DNA from 3 places in the Micromonospora sp. WMMD730 genome. Region 2 is predicted to be linked to each of the others. Evidence: riboswitches for the same ligand, from Rfam matches in the RefSeq annotation. Region 2 holds a riboswitch; each other region holds the start of a gene.

Region 1 (3,746 bases), 5.3 Mb from region 2:
CGCTGGGCCGGCGGCGGCGGCACCGGTTCACGCTCTCCACCAACTACCGCAACTCGGCGGAGATCTTCGCGGTGGCGGCGGCGGAGATCCGCCGGCTCTACCCGGACCTGGAGTTGCCGAGCGCGGTGCGCTCCACCGGGGTGGACCCGGTGGCGCTGCACGTGCCGGCGGCGGAGCTGGCCCGGACGACGGCCGACGCGGTGGACACGCTGCTGGCCGAGGTGGCGGGGACGGTCGGCGTGATCACCCCGGTGCCCCGCCGCGACGAGGTCGCCGGCTGGTTGGGCGACCGGGGTGGGGCGCGCCTGCAGGTGGTGACCAGCCTCCAGGCCAAGGGCATGGAGTACGACGGGGTGGTGCTGGTCTGCCCCGGCGAGATCCGGGCCGATCCGGGCTCCGGGGTGCGGACGCTCTACGTGGCGTTGTCCCGGGCGACCCAGCGCCTCACCACCGTCGAGCCGACCGGCTGACCGACCGGGACCCGGCCCACCTGGCCGGACGTCCGACCATCACTTGCATACATAGCGATGTGAGCATAGATTGGAGCGGGTCCGCAGCGGCGACGGAGGGTGTGGACGTGGGCGCAGGTCATGACCACAGCGCGACGGTGAGCAACGCCGCGCACCGGCACCGGGGTCGGCTCTGGGCGGCGTTCGGGCTGCTCGCCGTGCTCATGGTGGTCGAGGCGGTGGCCGCCTTCGGCACCGGCTCGCTGGCCCTGCTCTCCGACGCGGGGCACATGTTCACCGACGTGCTCGGCATCGGGATGGCGCTGGCCGCGATCACCGCCACCCGGCGGGCCGCCCGGGACCCGCAGCGCACCTTCGGCCTCTACCGGCTGGAGGTGCTCGCCGCCCTGGCCAACGCCGTCCTGCTCAGCGGGGTCGCGGTCTACGTGCTGATCGAGGCGGTCCGCCGGTTCGGCGAGCCACCCGAGGTGCTGGCCGGCCCGATGCTGGTGGTGGCGGTGCTCGGCCTGCTCGCCAACATCGTCGCGTTCGGCCTGCTGCGGGAGGGCGCCAAGGAGAGCATCAACCTGCGCGGGGCGTACCTGGAGGTGCTCGGCGACCTGCTCGGTTCGGTCGGGGTGATCGTGGCGGCGCTGCTGATCGCCGGCACCGGCTGGTGGTGGGCCGACCCACTGGTCGCCGTGGCGATCGGCGTGTTCATCCTGCCCCGCACCTGGCGGCTCGGCCGGGCGGCGGTGCGCATCCTGGTCCAGGCCGCCCCGGAGCACCTGCCGGTGACCGCCGTGCACGACCGGCTGACCGCCGTGCCCGGTGTCGCCGAGGTGCACGACCTGCACGTCTGGACGCTCACCTCCGGCATGGACGTCGCCTCGGCCCACCTCACCCTGGCCGGTGACGCCGAGGTCGGCGCGGTGCTGGCGGCCGCCCGGGGCGCCCTGCGGGAGGACTTCCACATCGAGCACGCCACCCTCCAGGTCGAGCCCGGGGCGAGCCCCGGCGCATGCGGCCCCGCCCACTGGTGACCCCGCCCCGGGCCGGACGGTCAGCCCCGCCGGGTACTCCCGCACAGAGATCGCGGAAATTTGCGTCGTTTGAACCTTTTGAGGGTATTCACTCTCGTACCCTCAGTCACGAGGTAGGCAGGCGTCACACGCGTACCGGTAGGCTCGGCCCCGGTCTCCGCCAGGCAGAGGCCGCCGCCTAATCGCCCGCCCGGGCGAACCGGGGAACCACGTTCCTGGGGTGCATCCGCGTCAGCGGTAGGGATCTTCCGTCCCGAACCCGTCAGCTAACCCGGTCGGCGGCTGACGGAAGGACATCCGCATGCACGTACGCACCACCACGCGGCTGCTGGCCGCAGTCGTCACGGCGTTGGCCCTGGGCGTGTCGGCCGCGCCGTTCACCCCGGCCGCCGCCGCGCCCGCCACCCGGCTCGCCGCCCCCGGCGACGACGAGGGCGGCACCCCGGCGCTGCGCGACCAGCTCGACGCCGCCAGCAAGGGCTGGCTGGAGGCCAAGGCCGCCCTGGAGCGCTCCACCAAGCGCCAGCAGGAACTCGACGGGCAGCTCAAGACCATCGAGGGGCAGCTGGTCACGCAGACCGCCAAGGTCGGCGAGATCGCCGGCGCGGCCTACCGCACCGGCCGGCTCGGGCCGATGTCCGCCCTGCTCAACAGCAACACCCCGAGCGGTTTCCTGGACCGCGCGGCGGCGCTGGAGACGGTCGCCACCCGGGAGGACCAGGAACTGCGCACGATGATCGAGACCCGGGACCAGGCCACCCGGACCCGGGCGGCGGTCACCCAGGAGATCACCGAACAGCGCAAGCAGGTCGCCACCATGGGCAAGCGCAAGGAGCAGGCCGAGCGGGCGCTGGCGGTGGCCGCCGCCGACAAGCCGGCCCCCACCTCCCGCGACTCCGGCAGCTCGGACGGCACGTCCACCAGCAACGCCAAGGGGGCGCCCCGCAACTCCGACGGCTCCTGGCCGTCCGAGTCGTGCAGCGTCAACGACCCGACGCCGGCCAACGGCTGTATCACCCCGCGTACGCTCAACGCCCTGAACCAGGCCAAGGCGGCCGGTTTCACCAGGTACGTCTCCTGCTACCGGCCCAGCGGCTCCGGCGAGCACCCCAAGGGCCGGGCGTGCGACTTCGCCGCCCAGAAGGGCGGCTTCGGCGGGGTGGCCAGTGGCGGCGACCGGACGTACGGCAACAACCTCGCCGCGTACTTCATCCGCAACGCCGACCGGCTCGGTGTGCTCTACGTGATCTGGTTCAAGCGGATCTGGCTGCCGAGCAGCGGGTGGAAGGCGTACAGCGGGGGCAACGGGGACCCGTCCAGCGACCACACCAACCACGTGCACCTGTCGATGATCTGATCCCGGCGCGGTGGCCCGTCCGCTCAGGGCGGGCCACCGCGGCGCGACCGTCCGGGCGGGTGCCGGCGGTCGTCAGCCGGCGGGGGGTGGGTCGCCGGCCCGGCTGTCCAGGACCGCGCCGAGGCGGCTGGCCAACCCCAGGTGGGCGGCGCGGGCCTGCCGGAAGGCGTAGCCGAACAGCGGGGCCGGCGCGGCGAGGGTGATCTCCACGTCGATCCGCAGCAGGTCACCCTCCATCCGCAGCCGGGTGTGGTTGCGTACGGTGGTGCCGGGCTGCTGGCGGGCCATCGTCACGATCTCGTCGTCGCCGGCCAGCAGCACGTCGGCCTGGTAGGTGACGGGGAACCGCAGCGGCCCCAGCTCCAGCCGGTCGGTGATCGCGTAGCTGGCCAGGGCACCCGGCCGGGCGGGCAGCCGGCGCACCCGGACGATCAGGGGATGCAGCTCCTCCTGCCGGGACAGGTCGCTCAGCAGCGCCATCGCGTCCGCCGGTGAGCAGCGCGCCTGCACCGTGTAGCTGAAGCTCTCCCGCCGGACCACCGGGCCTCCTGACCGTCGTCGGTCGCACGATCGTGCCGTACCGGAGACGGACTGGCAACGTCCCTGGTCAGTGGCGTCGACGCCGACCGGGGCCCGGTCAGGCGCCGGGCAGGACCTCCGGGGTGGCGGCACCGGCGAAGTACGGCTCCGGGGCACCGAAGAGCCCGAGCAGGCCGGTGACCCAGAGCTGTCGGTGCACGAACCGGCTCGGCTCGGTGACGATCAGTTTGACGCCGCTGACCTCGGCGGTCTGGAAGCCGGCGACCATGGCGCTGATCCCGACGGAGTCGATGAAGGTGACGAGTCGCATGTTCAGCTCGATCCGCGCGGGCCGACCCTTGGCCAGCACCTCGGCGA
Region 2 (3,746 bases):
TGACCCGCCGTCCGTGGTGAACCGGCTGGCCGGCTGACACGTATCCCGTCCCGGATCGTTGGGAGAACTCGCACACATGGGCGCCGACCACACCCGTCCCGCTCCGTCCACCCCGCCACGGGTGCGGCGGCTCCTCGTCATGACGGTGGTGCCGCTCATCGTGGTCACGGTGATCGCCACGCTGGTGCTCTGGCCCGGTGCGACCCCGAAGATCGACCAGGGTGAGCAGGTGCCCCGCCACCACGGCACGGTGACCCGGGTGGTGACCGAACCGTGCCCGCCCGCCCCGCAGACCCCCGACGGCCCTCCCGGGGTGGCCGACGGACCGTGCGGGACGGTGACGGTCGCCGTCGAGCAGGGGCCGGACGCGGGCCGTGAGGTGCAGACGCCGGTGCCGTCCGGGCCGGGAGCGCCGACGGTGGCGGTCGGCGACGAGGTGGTGCTCGTCGCGTTGGCCGACCCGAGCGATCCGTCGGCGAGCAGCTACCACATCGCCGAGCACCAGCGGGGCATGCCGTTGCTCTGGCTGGTCGCCCTGTTCGCGGCGGCGATCGTGGCGTTCGGCCGGCTGCGCGGACTGGCCGCCCTGGCCGGCCTCGGGGCCAGCTTCGCCATCCTGTTGACCTTCGTGGTGCCGGGCATCTCCGCCGGGGGTGCGCCGCTGCCGATCGCGGTCACCGGCGCCGCCTTGATCATGTTCGTGGTGCTGTACCTGACCCACGGGATCACCGCGCAGACCTCGGTGGCGGTGCTGGGCACGTTGGGCAGCCTGGTGCTGACCGGCGTGCTGGGCACGCTGGCCACCGCCGCCACCCACCTGACCGGGTTCGGCAGCGAGGAGGCCACCACGCTGTCGATGTACCAGCGTGACGTGGACCTGCACGGCCTGCTGCTGGCCGGGATCATCATCGGGTCGCTCGGCGTGCTCGACGACGTCACGGTCACCCAGGCGGCCACCGTAACCGAGCTGGCGCACGCCAACCCGGGGCTGTCCCGGTTGCAGCTCTACCGGGCGGCGACCCGGGTCGGCCGGGCGCACATCGCGTCCACGGTCAACACGATCGTGCTGGCGTACGCGGGCGCGTCACTGCCGTTGCTGCTCCTGCTCACCGCCGACAGCCGCCCGGTGAGCCAGATCCTCACCAGCGAGTTCCTGGCCCAGGAGATCGTCCGCAGCGCGGTGGCGACCCTCGGCCTGGTGGCGGCGGTGCCGCTGACCACCGGGTTGGCCGCGCTGGTCGTGACCGCCGGGCGGGGACCGGCCGACGCCGGTACGACCGGGTCGCCGCCCACCCCACGTCCCGCCCCCGACCGTGCCGAGGCGCTGGAGGCGTTGAGCGCCCCCCGGCACGGCGAACCGTCCACCCCGGCCCCCGCACGATGGCCAGACCCGGAAAGGAGCACGGACACCGCATGGTGACACTGCGCTGCGTGACCGGAGGCGAGGTCACGCCTGTCGGTCGCGTCACTGATTACCCCTCGCTATCGGGAAAATACTCATTTGGTCGGGTTGCGGGCGTAGATCCCCGGTACGACTCTCGGGTAACCTCGCTGCCGGTCACCGCCGAAGGCGCCCACCGGCGCCAGCGGTGCCACCGCCCAATCGCCGTACGGCGAGCCGGGGAACCGAGCACCTGGGGTGAATCCGCGCCAGCGGTAGGGGCCACTTCCGTCCCGAACCCGTCAGCTAACCCGGTCGGCGGTCGACGGAAGGGAAAACTGTGACGGCACCCCTACGCCGCTGGTTGACGCCGGCAGTGGCCGTACTCGCCGCCCTGGCGATCGTCGCCGGACCGGCCGCCGCCCCCGCGACGGCCGCGCCCAACGCGCCCACCCCCTCGGGGCACGAGGAGGACGACGAGCCGAAGCTGCTCACCGACGTCATCGAGGCCACCAACCGGGAGTATTCGGCGGCGAAGACCCGGCTGGAGAAGTCCAAGAAGCGCCAGCTCGAATACGCCATCGAGGTGGAGAAGGCGGAGCAGGAGCTGGCGGCGCTGGCCCCGCAGGTCACCGAGATCGCCGCCCAGTCGTACCGGACGGGTCGGGTCGGCGCGGTCGCCGCGCTGCTGGAGAGCGACGCGCCGGACGCCTTCGTCCGCCGGGCCGCCGCCCTGGACGAGCTGAACATGGTCAACGCCGGCAAGCTGGCCGAGGTCAACAAGGTCAAGACCCGGGCCGAGCAGGCCAAGCTCGCCGTCGACGCCGAGGTCCGGGAGCAGCAGAAGCAGGCCAACCTGATGGCCAAGAAGAAGACCGAGGCCGACAAGGCACTGGCCCTGGTCGGCGGCCGGGGCTTCACCGGCGGCCTGGTCGACGCGACGTCCCCGGTGGCCCGCGTCGCACCCGGCCAGACCGCCAACGGCGACTGGCGCGGGGAGTCGTGCAGCGAGAACGACCCGACCACGTCCGGCTGCATCACCCCGCGCACGCTGCACATGTACAAGGAGGTCAAGCGGGCCGGGTTCAACCGGTTCGTCGGCTGCTACCGCCCCGGCGGGCCGTGGGAGCACCCCAAGGGCAGGGCGTGCGACTGGTCGTTGCAGAACAGCGGGTTCAGCCCGTGGCACAACAACGACACCCGGATGTACGGCAACAACCTCGCCGCGTTCCTGATCCGCAACTCGGACCGGCTGGGCATCTACTACGTGATCTGGAACCGGCAGATCTGGTTCCCGGCCAACGGCTGGAGTTCGTACTCGGGGCCGTCCAACCACACCGACCACGTCCACGTGTCACTGCTGTAGCGACCGTGTTCGGCACCGCACCACCGGCCCCGATGAGTTGTTCGGGCCACGCATGACGAAGGCCGCCCGGCTGAGCCGGGCGGCCTTCGTCGTGACCGGTGCGGGTCAGGAGGCGACGGGTTCCGGCGCCGCACCGGCCGGCACGGTCGGTGCGGGCACCACGGCGGCGGGCTCGGGCAGCGCGGCGGCGGGCTCGGGCAGCGCGGCGGCGGGCTCGGGGGCCGGGGCGACCTGGTGGACCTCGCCGGCGGCGAGCCGGTAGGACATGCCGACCACCGCGCACCGACCGGCGGCCACCTCGGCGGCGATCACCGGAGAGTTGCCGAGCAGCACCTCGACGGTCTGCGCGATGTGGATGTCGACGATCCCGTCGATGTCGTGCACCCCCTGCTGGGCCGCGCGGCGCAGGCTCGGCCCGACGGCGGCGACCACCGAGTAGAGGTGCCCCGGGGGCTGGGTGCCGGTGCGGGCCGTGTCCCGGGCCGCCTGCACCGCACCGCAGGAGTCGTGCCCGAGGACCACCACCAGCGGGGTGCCGAGCACCGTGACCGCGTACTCGACGCTGCCGAGCACCTCGGGCCCGGCGGTGTGGCCGGCGGTCCGGACCACGAACAGGTCGCCGAGACCCCGGTCGAAGATGATCTCGGCGGCGAGCCGGGAGTCGGAGCAGCCGACGATGACGGCGAAGGGATGCTGACCGTCGGCGACGGCGGTGCGGTGCCCGGCGTCCTGGTTGGGATGACGGGGCGCACCGGCGACGAACCGCCGGTTGCCGGCCTGCAACTCGGCCAACGCCTGGGTCGGAGTGATCGGGGCCATTGCCTCACCTCGGTCCGGAATCGCACCTGGTCACGCCGGCCGGCGGCGACGACGGCCGTGTCCCCACGGTCACACGCAGCTAAAGGTACGTCAAGATTTCGTGATACACGTTTCAGGCGTCGGTCGGCGCGGTGTCGACGGCGTGTCGGACCCGGGGCGCGTACCGCATCGGCGGGCGAC
Region 3 (3,746 bases), 1.7 Mb from region 2:
CCGGCCTCGCCGTCCTGGTCGCCCGTCCCGAGCGGGAGCAGACGACCGACGTGACCCCTGTCGTGCCGTCGCCGGACGCCCCACCCCCGGTCGCCGACCTGCGGCGCTACGCCGACGAGGTGGCCGTCGCCGCCGCCGGGGCCGCCCAGACCGCCCGCCGTCACCGGACCGCCTGGCTGGCCGCCCAGGACACCCTGGAACGGGCCTGGCAGGCGTACGACGAGGCCGAGACGACCGCCCGCCGGTTCGTCGGCGCGGGGGCGCTGCCGAGCCCGCGTACCCCCCGGACACCCGCCGAGTACGCGGGTCGGGAGCGGTGGCTGCACCAGGAGGCGGTGGCGGCGCACTGGCGGGGCGAGTTGTCGGTGGAGCGGCTGCGGGACGTCTTCGCGCACCGCGACGGCTGGGACCCGCGCCGGCACCCCGTCGAGCACGAGGTGATGCTGGCCCGGGCGGTCCGGGAGGACCGGCGTGCGGCGTACCGGGCGGCGGCCTGGCGGGAAAGCGTCGCGTGGCGGGACGCCGAGCTGGCCGCCGAGGCCGCCCGCTCCCTGGCCGCCGAGGCGTACGCGGCGACGCAGCGGGTGCGGCCGGGCCGGGTCCCGCTGCCCCGTACCGCGACGTCGGCGGCGACCCGCCTCACGCAGGCCGCCCGCTGGCACCCGGCCCGGGTCGGCTGACCACCCCGGGACCGCCGCTCCCGGGCCGGACCAGGCCCGGCCCGGGATGATCGACACAATGACGCGCAGATGGCGGTGTCCGCGCCGCGTTGACCCCGCGACTTCGGCCCCGTTGCGAATGCCGTGCCCCCGCCCCGGCGGTCCCGTTGCGGGCGGTGGTCCTGCCCGGGGCCGCGCGGGCCGGGAGACCGGGGGTCCCGGGGGCCGAATCGTTATCCAGGGCGGTGTGGGTGCGGTCACGGTCCGGCGGAACCGGACAGCCCGTCACACCCGGTCACATCGACTCCGCTGATCATCGGAGGTTGCGGGTCGGCTGTCCGGTCACTGCCCTGCCGAGCCCTGACGGCCATTCGTCCCGGCCCGCACCCCCGCTGCCCGAGTGCCCCGCAAAGAAGCCGACCCGACGATGTTTGCGCAGCTCACAGGGCTTGGCGGGAGCGAAGGGTGACCAGTAGTGTCGCTGCGGTCCGGTGCGGTTTCCGATCGCAGGAGGCGACGCCGTGCCGACCCGCTCAATCGTGCATGTCACGAACCGGGGACCCACACGCACCACCTGGGGTGAATCTCCGGGCCACGGCCCGGGGTAGGGCGATCTTCCCGCCCGAATCCGTCAGCTAACCCGGTCGGCGGCAGCGGAAGGAGTTTCATCCTCGTGCAGCATGACCCCACCCCCTCGGTGGTTCCTCCACCTCGGCACCGGGGTGCCGCCGGACCGTCGCGCCTGACGCGCTGACCCGGCCGTCCACCCCGCCGCCCGACCCCGGTCGGGCGACCCGCCGACCCGTCCGGCTCCCGTCGGGCGGTCCCTGCCGAACGAGCGGCGCAACACCCGATCCGCGCGTGGCGTACCCGCCACGTGCCGGTCCGGCGTGCCCGGCCGCCTCGCCCCGTGGAGGAACACCCCGTGAAGCACCACATGAAGCGTCAGCTCCGCCGATTGGGCGCCCAGCGCCCGTACCGGATGGTCGTCGGCTCGGCGGCGGTCCTCGTCCTGGCCGCCGGTGGCACCGCCCTGGCCGCCGGGGTCGATGACGCCCCGACCGACCAGCAACGCGCCACCGCCGTGGCCGAGACCACCCCCCGCCTCGACGACGTCGCCAGCCGCGCCCAGGCCCGGGTCGCCGTCCCCGCCCCGGCCAGCCCGTCGGCCACCCCCTCGACCAGCCCGTCGGCGAGCCCCACCCCGGCGCCGCGCGTCACCCGGGCGAAGGCCCGCGCCACCGCCGACCCGGATCTGACCCGCAAGGCGGCCCCGAAGCCCCCGTCGTCGAAGGTCCTGCGCTACGACTACCAGGCCCAGATCACCTACTACTACTGCGGCCCGGCCGCGGTGCGCAACGCGCTCAGCGCGGCCGGCATCGAACGCGGCCAGGACGACCTCGCCGCCCAGCTGGGCACCACCGAGATGGGCACCAACTCGGCCGAGGACACCACCCGGGTGCTCAACGCCGTGGTCAAGGGCGACCCGTACCGGACCCGGATGTTCGCCGGCACCCCGAGCGACGCGCAGATCGAGCGGCTGCGGGCCGACGTGGTCGCGGCGGTCACCGACAAGCGGGCCGTGGTCGCGAACGTGGCCGGGGACGCCACCGACCTCGACGGCGGCTGGCACTCCTTCCCCGGCGGCCACTACGTCGCCGCCGTGGGCTACCGGGACAACGGCCGTACCGTGCGGATCGCCGACTCGGCCGACCCGTCGCTGCCGGCCTACTGGGTCAGCGTGACCACCCTGGCGAACTGGATCGCCACCCGGGGCTACTCCGCCTGACCGAGCCACCCCCCACCCGCCCCGGCCGCCCGCGGCCGGGGCGGTGCTCGTCATGGGGCCGATGTAGCGGTGTCAGCGGATCCGGATACCGCAACATCGGCCCGATGGCGGGCGGCCCCCGGTCAGATCCGGGGGGAGAGGGGAGCGGCGGGGGCACGGGGGGCCGGCGGGGCCCAGCCCGGCTCCAACTCCCGGCGGGCGGCGTCGAGGAAACCGTCGGCGTACGCGTCGGCGGGGAAGTCGCCCAGGTAGCGGCGCCGGGTGTCCCAGCGGGCCGCCGCCAACGGGTCGGTGTCCAGCAGGCCGGTCAGCACCTCGTCGAGGTTGGCCATGTCCCGGCGCAGCACGTAACCGGAGCGGGCCAGCGGGAACCGGTCCAGGAACTCGTCGCCGTCGACGCCCAGGTCGGTCACCGCGTACGGCTTGCCGGAGTAGAGGTAGTCGGAGATGACCCCGGAGACGTCGGAGACCAGCGCGTCGGAGCGGTTGACGCACTCGGTCAGGCTCAGCTCACGGCTGGCCGCCGCCCCCCACAGGTGCTGCCGGCCGGTACGGGTCCGGTCGGCGGCGAGCAGCTCGGTGAGCCGGGCCAGCTGCCGGGCCGAGGCCGGGTTCTGCCCGGTGTACGGGTGGGCCCGCAGGATCACCGTGGCGCCCCGGTCGAGCAGCCGGCGCAGCAGCGGCTCGGCCACCGGCAGCGAGCAGTAGTTGGCGTCGGCGTGGTGGCCGGTCCAGGTGGGGGTGTAGAGCACGGTCGGGGCGGTCAGCGGGCGGGCCTCCCGGCGTACCTCGATGGCTTCGACCTGCGGCCGGCCGACCACGACGAACTTCTCGGCGGGGATCTCCACGCCGGCCCGCGCGTACCGCTCGATCGCCGCCGGACCGGCTACGAAGATCTTGTCGAAGATGGCCGAGACCGGGTTGGCGCTGGGGGCCTTGTCGCTGTCGCCGTGGTGCAGCTGCACGTGGGTGAGCTGGGTGAACCGGATGCAGTGGCTGTTCTTCGCCCCGTGGTTGACGTAGAACGCCACCCGCAGGCTGGGCACCAGCGCCTCGTCCATGGCCTTGAGGGTGGGGCAGTAGACCACCGGGGCGCTCGTCGCGGCGGCGATCGTGGGCAGGAACTCCGGCTCCCGCAGCAGCACCAGGAACGGCCGGCCGAGCCGCTCCAGGTAGGGCAGCCACATGGTGACCTGGTATTCCGAGCCGGGCGGGGCGGAGAAGTAGAGCAGGAACTCCGGCTGGTGGGCGCGCAGCGCCCGGGTCACCGGGCCGCCCCCGCCCGACGGCCGGAACCG

What was found. Region 2 has a riboswitch for cyclic di-AMP ahead of ACN265_RS28525 (coiled-coil domain-containing protein). Riboswitches for the same ligand answer to the same signal wherever they lie in the genome.
Region 1: another riboswitch for cyclic di-AMP. It lies ahead of ACN265_RS06220 (coiled-coil domain-containing protein); the one in region 2 lies ahead of ACN265_RS28525 (coiled-coil domain-containing protein).
Region 3: another riboswitch for cyclic di-AMP. It lies ahead of ACN265_RS21540 (C39 family peptidase); the one in region 2 lies ahead of ACN265_RS28525 (coiled-coil domain-containing protein).

The regions. Positions count from the first base shown of each region.
Region 1 is NZ_JBMHML010000002.1:1,356,458-1,360,203, reverse strand. It holds gene ACN265_RS06230 (HelD family protein) at 1-470, shown strand, start outside; gene ACN265_RS06225 (cation diffusion facilitator family transporter) at 578-1,492, shown strand; cyclic di-AMP (ydaO/yuaA leader) riboswitch at 1,658-1,789, shown strand; gene ACN265_RS06220 (coiled-coil domain-containing protein) at 1,794-2,849, shown strand; gene ACN265_RS06215 (SRPBCC family protein) at 2,922-3,389, opposite strand; gene ACN265_RS06210 (STAS domain-containing protein) at 3,487-3,746, opposite strand, start outside.
Region 2 is NZ_JBMHML010000002.1:6,696,771-6,700,516, forward strand. It holds gene ACN265_RS28520 (YibE/F family protein) at 77-1,420, shown strand; cyclic di-AMP (ydaO/yuaA leader) riboswitch at 1,587-1,718, shown strand; gene ACN265_RS28525 (coiled-coil domain-containing protein) at 1,722-2,747, shown strand; gene ACN265_RS28530 (carbonic anhydrase) at 2,853-3,566, opposite strand.
Region 3 is NZ_JBMHML010000002.1:5,000,739-5,004,484, reverse strand. It holds gene ACN265_RS21545 (hypothetical protein) at 1-680, shown strand, start outside; cyclic di-AMP (ydaO/yuaA leader) riboswitch at 1,180-1,324, shown strand; gene ACN265_RS21540 (C39 family peptidase) at 1,597-2,448, shown strand; gene ACN265_RS21535 (CDP-glycerol glycerophosphotransferase family protein) at 2,571-3,746, opposite strand, start outside.